2 regions of the Amedibacillus sp. YH-ame6 genome follow, and region 2 is predicted to be linked to the other one. Evidence: a T-box and tRNA genes for the amino acid it is inferred to sense, from the RefSeq annotation. Region 2 holds a T-box; the other holds one or more tRNA genes.
The links. A T-box is a leader RNA that pairs with one kind of tRNA and senses whether it is charged. The one in region 2 lies ahead of ileS (isoleucine--tRNA ligase), so its partner is inferred to be a tRNA-Ile.
Positions count from the first base shown of each region.

Region 1 (6,938 bases), on a different contig from region 2:
TTTTCTTCCTTTGATATTTTAGCTAATATAAATTTATCGGAGTTAAAGTTAGATCATTCCTTATTTCAAAATTTCAAAAACGAAAAAGAACATGTGTTGTTAAAGCATATCATTGAAATCGCCCATACCTTTAATATGCGTGTTGTAGCTGAAGGTATTGAAACAAAAGAATATGCCAAATATCTAGAAAAGATCAATTGTGATTTAATCCAAGGATTCTACTATTATAAGCCAATGCCTGTAGATGAATTTGAAGAGAGATTTATCTTGCATAAGGAAATGGCACAAGCTTAACGATATCCACTACAATATAAAAATACCGCTCTGCTAATCGTTATGAATGGCGAAGTGGTATTTTTATATTGTAGAGTTTTGTTACATGTATAAAAAAAAGCCTGTAATAGGCTAATTCCAGTGCTAGCATTTTATATACCGTACTCTAGCTGACGGGGTGAATATCTCTCGATATATCGGCTCGTTGGTATGATACCATACATTGTATAGAGATGCAAGGAAAATAAAGAAAGGGTGGAAAGTTCCATCCTTTATCTCTTGTAGTAATCTTTTAGAAAATTCTCTTTGTATTCTTCAAAAGTTCCATCTAAGATGGAAGCACGTATTTCTTCTGTTAAACGAATAATGAATCGTAAGTTATGTTGCGAAGCAAGGTTGAAATATTGAAATTTCTTTTCTTCTTCACCAGATTTCCATAATTCTCGTAATTCACCAAGTGTCCATCCTGCTTTACATGTAGGACAATCACAATGTACATCCGGAAGCTCCATACTTCCTGTGCATTTTTGAAGATTGATGGGACCATATTTTGTATAAATTTTACCATGTCTAGCCTCTCGAGTTGGAGCCACACAATCAAAGGTATCTGCCCCCATCTCTGTACCAATTAAGATATCATCTGGATGAGAGAGACCAAGTAAGTGACGAGGTTTACCTTCTGGTAATTCTTCACAACACCACGTAAGTATTTCTCCAAGACTTTCTTTTAGGAAAGCGCCACCAAGTCCATATCCATCAAAGTCCATATTCGCAAATTTCTTGGCAGTAGAACGTCTCAAATCTTCCCAACGTCCTCCTTGTAGGACTCCATATAGAGATTGATGATATCCCAAATCATCACAATGCTTCTTATGCTCATCAAGACTACGTAGCGCCCAGCGCTCTGTGCGTGCTAATGATTCTACATTATAATCGTAACTATCCGCAAGTGAAGTAAGCTCATCATATGCCATATGGATATCTGCCCCAATACGACATTGAATTTGCATAGATTCTTCTGGACCAATAAAATCTTCTTGATTTGTGAAAGGGTCGATAAATCTTACTCCGTCTTCTGTTACGTGGGTTAAACGTTCTTTAGGATCTGTATTGATCACTTGTTCTTCGCGTTTCATACTAACTACTTTTCCAAGACCAGATCCCAGCGACATCACTTGAAAACCACCAGAATCAGTAAGCGTTGGTCCATCCCAACCAGACCATTTTGCTAAACCACCTTGTTGCGCAATTTCAGGTGAAATGTTACGTAGATGATACCCATTGCTTAACATAGCCTGTGCATGAATATTTGCTAAATCTTCCATTGCAACAAAGCGAACTTCTCCTTTTGTACCTACACACATAAATGCAGGTGTTTTAATATCACCATGTGGAGTATGTATAATACCAGCACGTCCTAATTTACCAGGAATTTTTTTCTCAATTTCAAAGCTAAATGTGTTGTTATTTTTATAATTTGTCATTCTAGTCTACCTCTTAATCTTTTTGCGATGATAACTTCCATAGGGGATAAGATAAGTTCAAATCCGATACCTAATATATATGCGAATACTGCTTGTGCGAAGAATTCTTTCAATGTTAACACACCTAAGAATGCAATTGTTTCAAATATAATACAATCAATGATATGGGCAAATGCAGAAGAACTCAATGCTCTTGCGATAAAACTTCTCGCAAATACGCCATTTCCATTTTTTAATCTTGTAAAAATATAGTTATTCAATAAATTTGAACAAATATAAGCTGTAAGAGAACCGATGATAATACGTGGAGTAAACCCTAGAACACTTGTATACGCATCTTGCATATCCCATCCAGGATACGATGGTAACGCTATTACTATATAGAAAGCAATAACGGCGATAATATTGACTAGGAAAGAAGAGAAAACAACACTCTTGGCAATTTTCTTACCATAGAATTCTACGATTAAATCACCGAGTATATAGGTGAGAGGAAATACAACGATTCCTCCATCAACGGCGATACCTAAAAAATCCCATAGCTTAATCGCTGCGAGATTAGATATCAATAGGGCGCCTGCAGAAATTGCGGCGAAATAGATTAATAGTTTTAATTTAAAATTTGACATGGTGATATTATAGCAGAAATGAGGATAACGGAAAAGACAAAGATGTAGACATTTTTAATGTTTACAAAATAATGCTTGCCTTGGAGTTTACTCCAAGGTTTATAATAGAAGGAAAGAACCATAAGGAGGATTTTTATGGCAAGTATAAAAGAGGTAAGTGAACGTTATGATATTTCACAAGACACATTACGTTATTATGAAAGAATCCACTTAATACCTCCTGTACATCGTACCCCTGGAGGTATTCGCGATTATCAAAAAGAAGATACCAAGTGGGTAGAATTCATTAAGTGTATGCGAAGTGCTGGTTTATCAATTGAATCTTTGATTGAATATGTAGCGATGTTTCAAGAAGGCGATTCTACGATTGCTGCACGTAAAGAGTTGTTGTTGGAACAACGCACTTTATTAACAAAGCGTATGGAAGAAATGAAGATGACTCTAGAACGATTAAATCAAAAAATCGAAGGATATGAAACAAGGGTATTAACTGGTGAAAAGAAATTAAAGAGAAAAGAGGAAAATAAATGAAAAATGTTGTGATACTAGCAGGAAGCCCAAGGATTCAAGGCAATTCAGATGTATTGTGTGATGAATTTATGAAAGGCGCCATAGATGCTGGACATCGTGTTGAAAAAATTCAAATTGCTAAGGAAGATATTCATTTTTGCACAGGATGTGGAAGTTGCCCCAAGACTGGACGTTGTGTACAAAGAGATGCAATGGATGCTATCTTAGAAAAAATGGTTGCGGCAGATGTAATTGTAATGGCTACTCCAGTCTATTTTTACAATATGAGTGCACAAATGAAAATGTTGATTGATCGTACTTGCCCTGTGTATACAAAACTTGGGAATAAAGATTACTATGTAATTATGAGCGCTGCAGAAGAAGACAGAGAACCTATGAAACATGTAGTAGAAAGCTTCCAAGGTTTCTTTGATTGTTTAGAGGAACCAAATGTTAGAGATATCATCTATGGATTAGGTGTATATGATATGCATGAAGTAGAAAAAACTCCTCTTATGAATCAAGCTTATCAAGCGGGTAATAAAATTTAAAAAAGACGATTGTCTTTATTTTACGCAATAATTTTGTTAGTGTATTCATATACTGCTAGTGGTGAAGAACTTGAAAAAGAAAAAATATATACTTGGAATCGCAATTCTTTGTACATTATTATTTGGAAGCTTTTTTATGACTCGTGTAACAAGTGTAACAGCTTTAAAAAGAGTACAAAATCTTGCTGGCGTTGTGATTGTATTAGACAGTGGACATGGAGGAATAGATGCAGGTGCTAAAAGTGGTAAATATAAGGAAGATGAAATCAACCTTTCTATTGCAAAGAAAACAAAAGCCTTATTAGAACAATCTGGAGCTAAAGTAATTATGACAAGAGATGGAGATTATGATTTAGCTTCAAAAGATGCGAAGATACGAAAGAAAGAAGATATGAAAAAAAGGATAAGCATTATCAACGATAAAGATGTAGATTTATTTTTATCGATTCATCTAAATGCATATCCAAATACGAATGTAAAAGGAGCACAAGCTTTCTATCAAAAGGATAATGAAGTTGCTAGAGCATTTGCACAAATCATGCAGAAACATTTAAAAACATTAACTGGTACGCAAATGACATGTAAAGAAGGAGATTACTATATATTAAATAATGCAAAAAAAATAGGATCCCTAATTGAGTGCGGTTTTTTATCGAATGCACACGATCGATCTTTGCTTATTCAAGAAGATTATCAACAGAAAGTAGCCAAAACTCTATATAATGGTATCAGTGAATACTTCAATTTTTTATTATAAAAAAGTAATAAAAAATTGTTCAAAAAGTAGTTGACACGATAATACTCACATGGTATTATATATAGGCATTCGATGGAAATGGGCCTGTAGCTCAGGTGGTTAGAGCGCACCCCTGATAAGGGTGAGGTCGTTGGTTCAAGTCCATTCAGGCCCACCATCGAATTTAATTATACATGGGGTTTTAGCTCAGCTGGGAGAGCACCTGCCTTGCACGCAGGGGGTCATCGGTTCGATCCCGATAAGCTCCACCATGATAATTAACGAGAGATTCCGAAGTAGTCGCTTATCGGGATCTTTTTTGTACGTGCAAGGGGTGCATTGGCTTTTTTTGTATGTTATTTTCGTTTTGTAACCAATATGTTGTAGGGATCCATTATAAAAGTAGGCGTTTTTATAATGTTGATATCACGTTCTTTAAATATGTTTACTTTTGGATAATCGCTAAGAAACCAATAGTCCATGAAAGCAGGATCTTCGCTAAAACAGATGATATACGATTCTTTTATAGCATCACTATATTCCTGCCCATTCATACTATGCAGGTACTTAAAAGACTTTGATACAATGGGATTAATATGTCCTCGATACCCATCAGCACTTGAATCGATTGTTAACATATATCCATCTTTATCTTTCGTTAATGTGGTGATAATAGGGTCTTCTTCTGTTGTATACGTTATGATTTTAATGGTAGCTTTTTGATACTGTGATTTTTCCTTCACAAAAGAATTCCATGCGCTTACATCATTTTCTTCAGTGAATGTATATAGAACTTCACCAAAATCCTTTACTTTTGAAACAGATGCCTCTTTTTGTTCCTGTTTTTGTGTTGAACACCCTATGCCAATGAGAATACCTAATATACAAATTATCAAAATTTTCTTCATCCTATTCACGCTCCTCTATAAAGAAGACCGTATAAATATAAAAAATGTTTCATTAAGGTTTATTTACTTTATCAATTAGTGTAATATTAAGAAGGTGATTTTATATGAAATACTTAAATAGTAATGATTTGATGATGTTTTTAGAAAAACCTATCACAAGGTTATCTGTGTTTGAGGCAGAAACTGTAGACGCGATATTAATTATGTGCGCAGAAGCTTTTCCTAAGTTGGAAAAGGATTTTTCTGTTAAGATAGATTTTCCTACTTTTAAATTCCAAGTACTAAAAACCATGGGAGAATTTTTATCAAAATGTAAAGAATGCAATCATGAATGCTTGAAAAATCCAAGAAAGCGTATTGAACAAGAACGATATGATCGTAATCATATCATTCGCTCTTTATGGCCAACACATATCCAAAAAGAGAACGCTGAGAACTTCTTCATTATGGAATATTGCTTAACATACGCGGATATTTTATATCGCTATTTATTAGATGCAGGTTTACCAAATGAGTTTACACATCGTTTAGCAGAAAATGCGATGTTGGAACTTGCGAAATGGATTGATAAAAACTGTATTATGAAATGTAAATATGAGTGTATACGTAGAAGCGATTCTATGGGATACTGTACGTTATGTTCTTATATGATTCAATCACTTGCGTGTCCTTTAAAAGAGGAAATACATGTAAACCAGTTGGGTATGCAAGCAGATGAAATACAGTGTATGCGTAAAGAGAATTTGATAAAAAAATAGGTCATAACTCGAGGTTATGACCTTTTCTACGCTTGCTTAGTCTGGTGTTTTAAGATTTTAAAGAAATAGAACAAGCCAATACAAATAAGAATGTGTCCAATTCCTGCAATTCCACTGATTGCACTATTCATTCTAGATGCCAATGTGATATTCAAGACTTGAGGAATACCACGTGCAAATAGCATGACAATTGCGATTAGTAGTCCTATATTATAAATATATAGAAATCTAAGGAAATTCTTTTGTGTACTCAATGCGAATAATTTCTCAAGAATCAGTACTACTAAAAAGAACATCATACCTAGCATAAATGCATGCGTATGTACTACTCCTAGAGAAGTAACTCCATCAAAGCCCTGTAGTTTTGTAAATTCTCTAAAAAATACTCCACCAGCCATTCCAAGGACTGCATAAAAAGCGGATAGTTTATATAATTTGTTCATTTGTATCCTCCTCGTATAAAAATATCCTATCATATCTTAATAAGGAAGTAGAGTGATTTGCTCATAGAAAAAACAGCCCTTAGAGCTGTTCATCTAATTTCTGTTTAGCTTTTTGTTCGAACTTTTCTTTCAGTACTACGAAACGATCATGACTTGCTTTCCCAATGATATCCTTTTCATCTTCAGCGATGATTTCAAAAGATATTTTTTTACGATCTACCGCAGTAACGGTAGCACTCACGCGTACTTTCATACCAACAGGAGTGGCAGCGTCATGTGTGGAGTTGATCATAACACCAACAGAAGTTTCTCCTTCTTCCATAAATGGCTCTAAGCATTTTACAGCCGTATTCTCCATACATGCAATCATCATTGGAGTTGCATATACATTTACAATTCCACTTCCTACATTTGCGGCTAACATACGTTCTTCTACCACGATTTCTTGGGTATATGTTGTGTTTAAAGTTATTTCTTTCATAAGCACCTTCCTTATCTTTTGGTATTATAGCATACTTCAAAAAACTTGTGCCATACTAATGTTAAATATGGAGGTATAGAATACATGTTTATATATGAAGATAAGCTTCCAGTGGAAGTGCATATCACAAGACCTAACGCGCAGTATTATTTATTGCTTGACCAC
Region 1 covers NZ_JBSPEZ010000016.1:11,457-18,394, forward strand. Annotated here, with positions in the region: gene ACWG0P_RS10745 (EAL domain-containing protein) at 1-294, shown strand, start outside; gene tgt (tRNA guanosine(34) transglycosylase Tgt) at 546-1,757, opposite strand; gene ACWG0P_RS10755 (queuosine precursor transporter) at 1,754-2,386, opposite strand; gene ACWG0P_RS10760 (MerR family transcriptional regulator) at 2,522-2,917, shown strand; gene ACWG0P_RS10765 (flavodoxin family protein) at 2,914-3,447, shown strand; gene ACWG0P_RS10770 (N-acetylmuramoyl-L-alanine amidase) at 3,509-4,204, shown strand; tRNA gene ACWG0P_RS10775 (tRNA-Ile) at 4,285-4,361, shown strand; tRNA gene ACWG0P_RS10780 (tRNA-Ala) at 4,380-4,455, shown strand; gene ACWG0P_RS10785 (DUF4362 domain-containing protein) at 4,540-5,091, opposite strand; gene ACWG0P_RS10790 (hypothetical protein) at 5,196-5,849, shown strand; gene ACWG0P_RS10795 (DUF2871 domain-containing protein) at 5,876-6,292, opposite strand; gene ACWG0P_RS10800 (thioesterase family protein) at 6,372-6,773, opposite strand; gene ACWG0P_RS10805 (manganese catalase family protein) at 6,858-6,938, shown strand, end outside.
Region 1: it has a tRNA-Ile gene. The T-box ahead of ileS (isoleucine--tRNA ligase) is inferred to sense a tRNA for this amino acid. The anticodon was not compared.

Region 2 (6,938 bases):
TTGGCATATAAAGCCTTTCGTTTAAAGGAAGAGTATATACACGATCATCAAGTAGAACCATCCATTGCATGGCTTGCACAACAATTGGAAGTACAAGAGAAAGATATTGTGGACGCTATGGATTCTACGCAGAGTGTACTTTCTATATTCGAACCAGTGTTTAATAATGATGGAGATGAATTATACTTGCTAGATCAAATTAAAGATGATAAAAACGAAATAGAGAAACTAGGCAATATTCTATCCTTACGTAAAAGCATGAAACATCTTAAAGAGAAAGAGTTGGATATTTTACATAAACGCTATTATCAAGATAAAACACAAACAGAGATTGCAAGAGAACTTGGCATATCACAAGCACAAGTATCACGTTTAGAAAAGAATGCCATCGCACAACTGAAAAGAGAAATTGAAACATAGGCACAATTCTTGTTTTCCATCATATACTAAACTAGGTGAAGAATATGAAATTTTGCGAAATAGCTGGAAAAGAAGTTATCAATGTACGTAATGGAACACTTGTTGGTTTCGTTAATGATCTAGGTTTCGATGAATGTAATTACGTCATCCATGCCATTTATGTACGACCTGCACAAAGTCTAGTGAAGAAGATATTTCCATGGTTTTTTCCTTGTGAAGAAATCGAAATACCAGTAAACGAAATTGAAAATATCAACGGAGATGTAGTTCTTGTTCGCTTCCATTAAGACAGATGTTGGATGCTTTTCTAAATTCTTACGAAAGTTTAAGTAAAAAAGCCCAAGAATAAGCAAAAAAACTTTTTCTATAGGCTTTTTTATGCTATCATATAGGTAAGTATAATAGGAGGTATCGCTATGAGCATCACTCAGAAATTTAAAGAATTCATTGCGCCAATGGATGAAGATGACGTTTTAGAAGTAGAAGAGGAAGAAGAAACACAAACTATATCACAATATGAACAACCTCGCTCAAAAGTAAGCCATTTACCAAATGATACAAAGATGGTATTGTTTGAGCCACGTTCTTTTGACGAAGCAGAAGAAATTGCACGTCGCTTAAAAGAAAATAAGGCAGCGGTTATCAATTTACATAAACTGCAAAGAGATTACGCTCAAAGAACAATCGATTTCTTAACTGGTGTTATTTTTGCGCTAGATGGTAGCATTCAGAAAATTGGACATAATGTAATTTTATGTGCACCTAGAAATGTTCCAGTTCACGGGGCTATTAATTTAGATTCTGGTGAAGACGAATAATAAAGGTATACACTTTGAACATTATCGGGGTAATGAAGAATTCGTAAAACGTATCTATGATCTATTGGATCTTACAGAGAAACGTAAACGAACCATCATTACTCCCTTTTTTTCGCCTGATCAAAGTGCGATTGTAGAGACGATTTGTGGCAATCAAATCGCAGTTCGAAAAGATGGTGGGTATGCACAAGCAGAACGTAACCGCTTTGCATTTTTACCTTTTGATGAAGAAGTCATCTTTCCTACTGTTTTATTAAAGGCGAATTACTCTTCTACTTTTTCTTCCATTGGACATCGTGATGTTCTAGGAGCCTTGATGAACCTAGGAATAGAAAGAGAGAAAATTGGAGATATCCTAGTGAGTGATCATGATATACAAATTATCATGGATGAAGAAATCGAAAATTATATCGTTTGTAATCTAACGAAAATCAAACGAAATCATGTGCACTTTCAAAGAAGCACAAATATTATAGAACATACGTCTACAATTTTATATTCACATAAAATCGTTTCCTCTCTTCGTTTGGATGCCATTGTTTCAGCATGTACGAATGTATCACGTGCAAAAGCACAAGGTTTCATTGTTTCCGGGAGAGTAAAAGTTAATCATGTTGTACTTGAACAAACGTCTTACATGTGTAATAATAATAGTGCTATTTCCATTCGTGGATATGGGCGCTATCATTTCGCAGAAGTAATCAAGAGAACCAAGAAAGAACATTACGTGATTGATGTCGGAGTGTATGAGTGAGCGAGGGTGAAAGTATGGACAAACCTACATTTGACACTATGAAGAACGGGTATAATCGCTATCAAGTAGATGATTATATTCAATCTATGCAGTTACAATTATCCTCCCTGCAGGAGAAAATTGAAAAGGCATATCAATTACGGGATTCTTATGAACAAGAAGCTATTGATTACAAAAAATTATATGATGGGATTTGCGAAAATCTCAATGTGAAAGAAAAAGCAGCCTTCGATATGACACGTATGGCAATGAAAGAAGCAAATCTAATCGTGGAAACAGCCCATAAGAATGCGGATGTAATTGTTCGAGAATCTTTAATGATGGCACGTGAAGTATTAAGTGAGATAGCGCGTGTTGGTAAAGAGGCAAACATTTTGAAGGGCAACATGAAAGAAGATTTAGCGAAGATTTCACAGGCACTTGATGAATTTGAGACGCCACAGATTCCAGATATGGATCTACTAAAAAAAGAAAAATAAATGCGTAGAAAAAGATACGATTAAGATGAGGAATTTATAGAGAGCAGTTGTTTGGTGAAAAACTGTAAGGATTCATTTTGATTATCACTTTGGAGCAGATCATCCCAAGCACAGTAAGATGATACGATGCACTTGTCGTTATAAGTTTGAGGGCTTCATAGGAATATGAAGAACTAAGGTGGTACCGCGTTGATTATACGTCCTTAGATAAAGGGCGTTTTTTTATGTTAGGAGGAAATGAACATGGAATATAAAGACACACTATTGATGCCAAAAACAGAATTTGAAATGAGAGGGAAACTCCCAAGTAAAGAACCAGGGTTTCAAGAACGCTGGAAACAACAAGCATTATACGAAAAGATGTTAGAAAAAAGAGAAGGTTGCGAGTCTTTTGTGCTACATGATGGGCCTCCTTATGCGAATGGGGATATCCATTTAGGACATGCTTTGAATAAAATTTTAAAGGATGTCATTGTACGTAATCGATTCATGGCAGGGTATAAGGTACCTTATATTCCAGGATGGGATACACATGGGTTACCAATTGAAACAGCAATTACAAAACTAGGACATGATCGTAAGAAAATGGAATTGGCAGACTTCCGTAAATTATGTTATGACTATGCGATGGAACAAGTAGAACGTCAAAAGAAGGGATTTTTATCTCTTGGCGTCGTTGGTGATTATGATCATCCATACATTACATTAACCAAAGACTTTGAAGCAGAACAAATTAAAATCTTTGGTAAAATGGCAATGGAAGGATTGATCTATAAAGGATTAAAACCAGTCTATTGGTCTCCATCATCAGAATCTGCACTTGCAGAAGCAGAGATCGAATACCATGATATTAAAAGTCCTACAATTTTCGTAAAGTTTGCGGTAAAAGAAGGAAATGGTATATTAGATACAGATACTTCTTTTGTGATTTGGACAACAACACCTTGGACGATTCCAGCAAACTTAGCAATCTGTTTAAATAAAGACTTTACCTATGCACTTGTAGAGAGTGAAAAAGGAAAACTTATCGTTCTAAAAGAAATGGTAGATGCTTTATGGGAGAAGTTTGGTTTAACACAGAAAGATATCGTAAAAACATTCAAAGGAAGCGAACTAGAAAAAATCGTTTGTCAACATCCTTTATATGATAGAGAATCCTTAGTGATCCTAGGGGATCACGTAACAGCGGAAGCTGGTACCGGGTGTGTGCATACAGCCCCAGGTTTTGGTGCAGATGACTTCTTCATCGGTGCCAAATATGGTTTACCAGCGTATTGTAATGTGGATGAACATGGATGCATGATGAAAGATGCTGGGGAATGGTTAGAAGGGCAATATGTAGATGATGCCAATAAAACGGTTACACAGCGTTTAGATGAACTAGAAGCCTTATTGAAACTTGAGTTTATTACGCACTCTTATCCACATGATTGGAGAACAAAGAAGCCGATTATTTTCCGTGCTACAACACAGTGGTTCGCATCTATTGATAAAATTAGAGAACAATTACTAACAGAGATTGCAAATGTTGATTGGATTCCAAAATGGGGTCAACAACGTATGCATAATATGATTGCGGATCGAGGAGATTGGTGTATTTCTCGTCAACGTGCTTGGGGTGTTCCGATTCCTATTTTCTATGGGGAAGATGATACTCCAATTATGGATCAAGTTGTATTTGATCATGTCGCAAAACTATTTGAAGAACATGGTTCTAACATTTGGTTTGAAAAAGAAGCCAAAGATCTTCTTCCTGAAGGGTATACAAATGCCGCTTCACCAAATGGTGTATTCTATAAAGAAAGCGATACTATGGATGTATGGTTTGACAGCGGCTCTTCTCATACAGGTGCTATGATTGCGAACAATTTAGGATATCCAGCAGACTTGTATTTTGAAGGAAGTGATCAATATCGTGGTTGGTTTAACTCTTCTTTAATTGTTGGGACTGCAGTGCATGGACATTCTCCATACAAACAGGTATTAAGTCATGGGTTTGTCATGGATGGAAAAGGCGTGAAAATGTCTAAGAGTCAATGGAATGCGGTAGCGCCAGGAGAAATTACAAAGAAATTTGGTGCGGATATCTTACGTTTATGGGCAGCAAGTGTAGATTATCAAGCAGATTGTAGTATGAGTGATGAAATCATGAAACAGATTTCTGAGAACTATCGTAAAGTTCGTAATACATTCCGTTTCTTATTGGCAAATATTCACCCAGAAGATTTCCAAACAGCAGATTTACAAGATGTGGAGACTCTTCCACTGTTAGATAAACATATGATTGCACTTTTGGACGATGTTAATACAAAAGTACAAAAAGCATACAAAGAATATCGTTTTGCGGATGTGACAAGTATGTTAACAACATTGATGACAAATGAATTCTCTGCGTATTACTTAGATTTTACAAAAGATATTCTATACATCGAAAAGAAAGATGATATTAGACGTCGTCAAGTACAGACAGTTATTTATCATGCGGTAAATGTATTTGTTCGTTTATGGGCACCAATTCTTACGCATACAACTGAAGAAGTGAATGATTTCTTCCATGCAGAAGAAGAAAGTATCCATTTAGGAAGCTTCCCTGAAACACAACATGTAGAAGATGGAGAAAGCATCAAAGCAGATATGGTACGTATGATGGCAATACGTTCTGATATCTTCAAAGCATTAGAAGAAGCGCGTGCAGAAAAAGTGATCGGTAAATCTTTAGAAGCGCATGTTTTAGTAAATGTAAGTGATGAAGATCGTAAACTTATTGATACATACTGTGGAAATAAATTCCATCAGTGGTTAATTGTGTCTAAGGTATCTTTCAGCGTAGATGAACTACAAGCATACGAAGTATGTCAGGCTTCTGTAGAGAAGTGTGAAGGTAGTGTATGTCCACGTTGTTGGAATATCAGCGATTCACATGCAGAAGATGGTTTATGTGAACGTTGCGCAAGCGTATTAAAATAAACAATGAGGTAAAGTCCGATGACTTTACCTTTCTTATGTGATATCATAAACAAAAAGAATAGGAGTACATGTATGGAAATCAATTCATTAACGAACGCAAAAGTAAAACAGTGGGCAAAATATAAAGAAAAAAAACATCGCGAGCAAGACCAAAAATTTCTAATTGAAGGAGAACATTTGATTGAAGAAGCACATAAGGCTGGCTTGATCGATGCGATTATTGTGGAACAGTCCCATACTTGTAAATATCACCTGTATGAAAGCTATGAAGTAACACCAGAAATATTGAAGAAACTAAGTGATAGCAAGTCTGGTACATGGATTATGGCAGTATGTCATTATCCAACACTTTCTACAGAAGACCTAGGGAAGCATATCGTCATCCTAGATGACGTGCAGGATCCAGGTAATGTGGGAACCATTATACGCACTGCATTATCGTTTGGATATGACAGCGTTGTTTTATCAACGCATTGTGCAGATGTTTACAATGAAAAAGTAATACGTTCCACACAAGGAGCCCTCTTCCATATTCCAGTATTACGAAAAGATATGGAAGAGGTAATACATCATCTACAAGAACAACGTATTCCTATCTATGTCACAGCACTTGAAAATGGAAAACCCATGTCTTTAGTAGAAAAACCAAGTGAAATTGCATTGGTGTTTGGCAATGAGGGATGTGGTGTCAGCAAGCGTATTTTGGACTGTGCAGATCAAAAAGTTTTCATCGAAATGGAGACATTCGAGTCGTTAAATGTCGCAGTAGCGTCGGGGATTTGTATGTATCATTTTAGATAGGTAACAAGAAAATATCAAAAATAGTCACACATTCGTCATAAATTACTAGGAATTGCATAAGATAAGGAGAATTTTTACAATTTAATGTAAATTTTTCTACACAGATGTATTGATTGTGCTATAATTAGTTCATGAAAAGGTATGCAGTTTCTGCATATGAAATAAAGGAGAGAAAAGAAATGATTAAGAATTTAAGAAAAAACAAAAAAGGTTTTACATTAGTTGAAATTATTGTCGTATTAGTAATTATGGGTATCCTATTGGCTCTTGCGGTACCAGCAGTTCTAGGTTATATCAGTAAGGCACAAGATCAACAATATATCGCAGAAGCACGTAATGGATTCTTAGGAGCAAACACAATCGTTGCGACTGAAAATGCAAGAGGTGTTGCTAAAGATGACCGTAGCAAGTTACAAAAAGCTGAAATTAATAAAGAAATTGGAGAGACAGATTTGATTTCTGGAATGGCATGTACTGTAGCAAAAGATGGTACTAAATACAAAATTGTATCATGTGATGTTATTGTAAAATCAAAAGAAACTCGTAAGTATACTTTTACTGCGAATAAAGAAGTTGTTGGTTCAGATACAGCAACAGTAGTAGATACGGCAACAACTTATCCAGACTAAATAATATTTAAGCCTCTACTAAACTAGAGGCTTTCTACTTTAAAAACTAGAGAGGGGAGTATTATGGAAG
Region 2 covers NZ_JBSPEZ010000025.1:17,595-24,532, reverse strand. Annotated here, with positions in the region: gene ACWG0P_RS13500 (SigB/SigF/SigG family RNA polymerase sigma factor) at 1-420, shown strand, start outside; gene ACWG0P_RS13495 (PRC-barrel domain-containing protein) at 465-707, shown strand; gene ACWG0P_RS13490 (cell division protein SepF) at 837-1,238, shown strand; gene ACWG0P_RS13485 (YlmH family RNA-binding protein) at 1,225-1,992, shown strand; gene ACWG0P_RS13480 (DivIVA domain-containing protein) at 2,007-2,471, shown strand; T-box leader at 2,468-2,679, shown strand; gene ileS (isoleucine--tRNA ligase) at 2,715-5,438, shown strand; gene ACWG0P_RS13470 (TrmH family RNA methyltransferase) at 5,511-6,239, shown strand; gene ACWG0P_RS13465 (type II secretion system protein) at 6,419-6,868, shown strand; gene ACWG0P_RS13460 (prepilin peptidase) at 6,932-6,938, shown strand, end outside.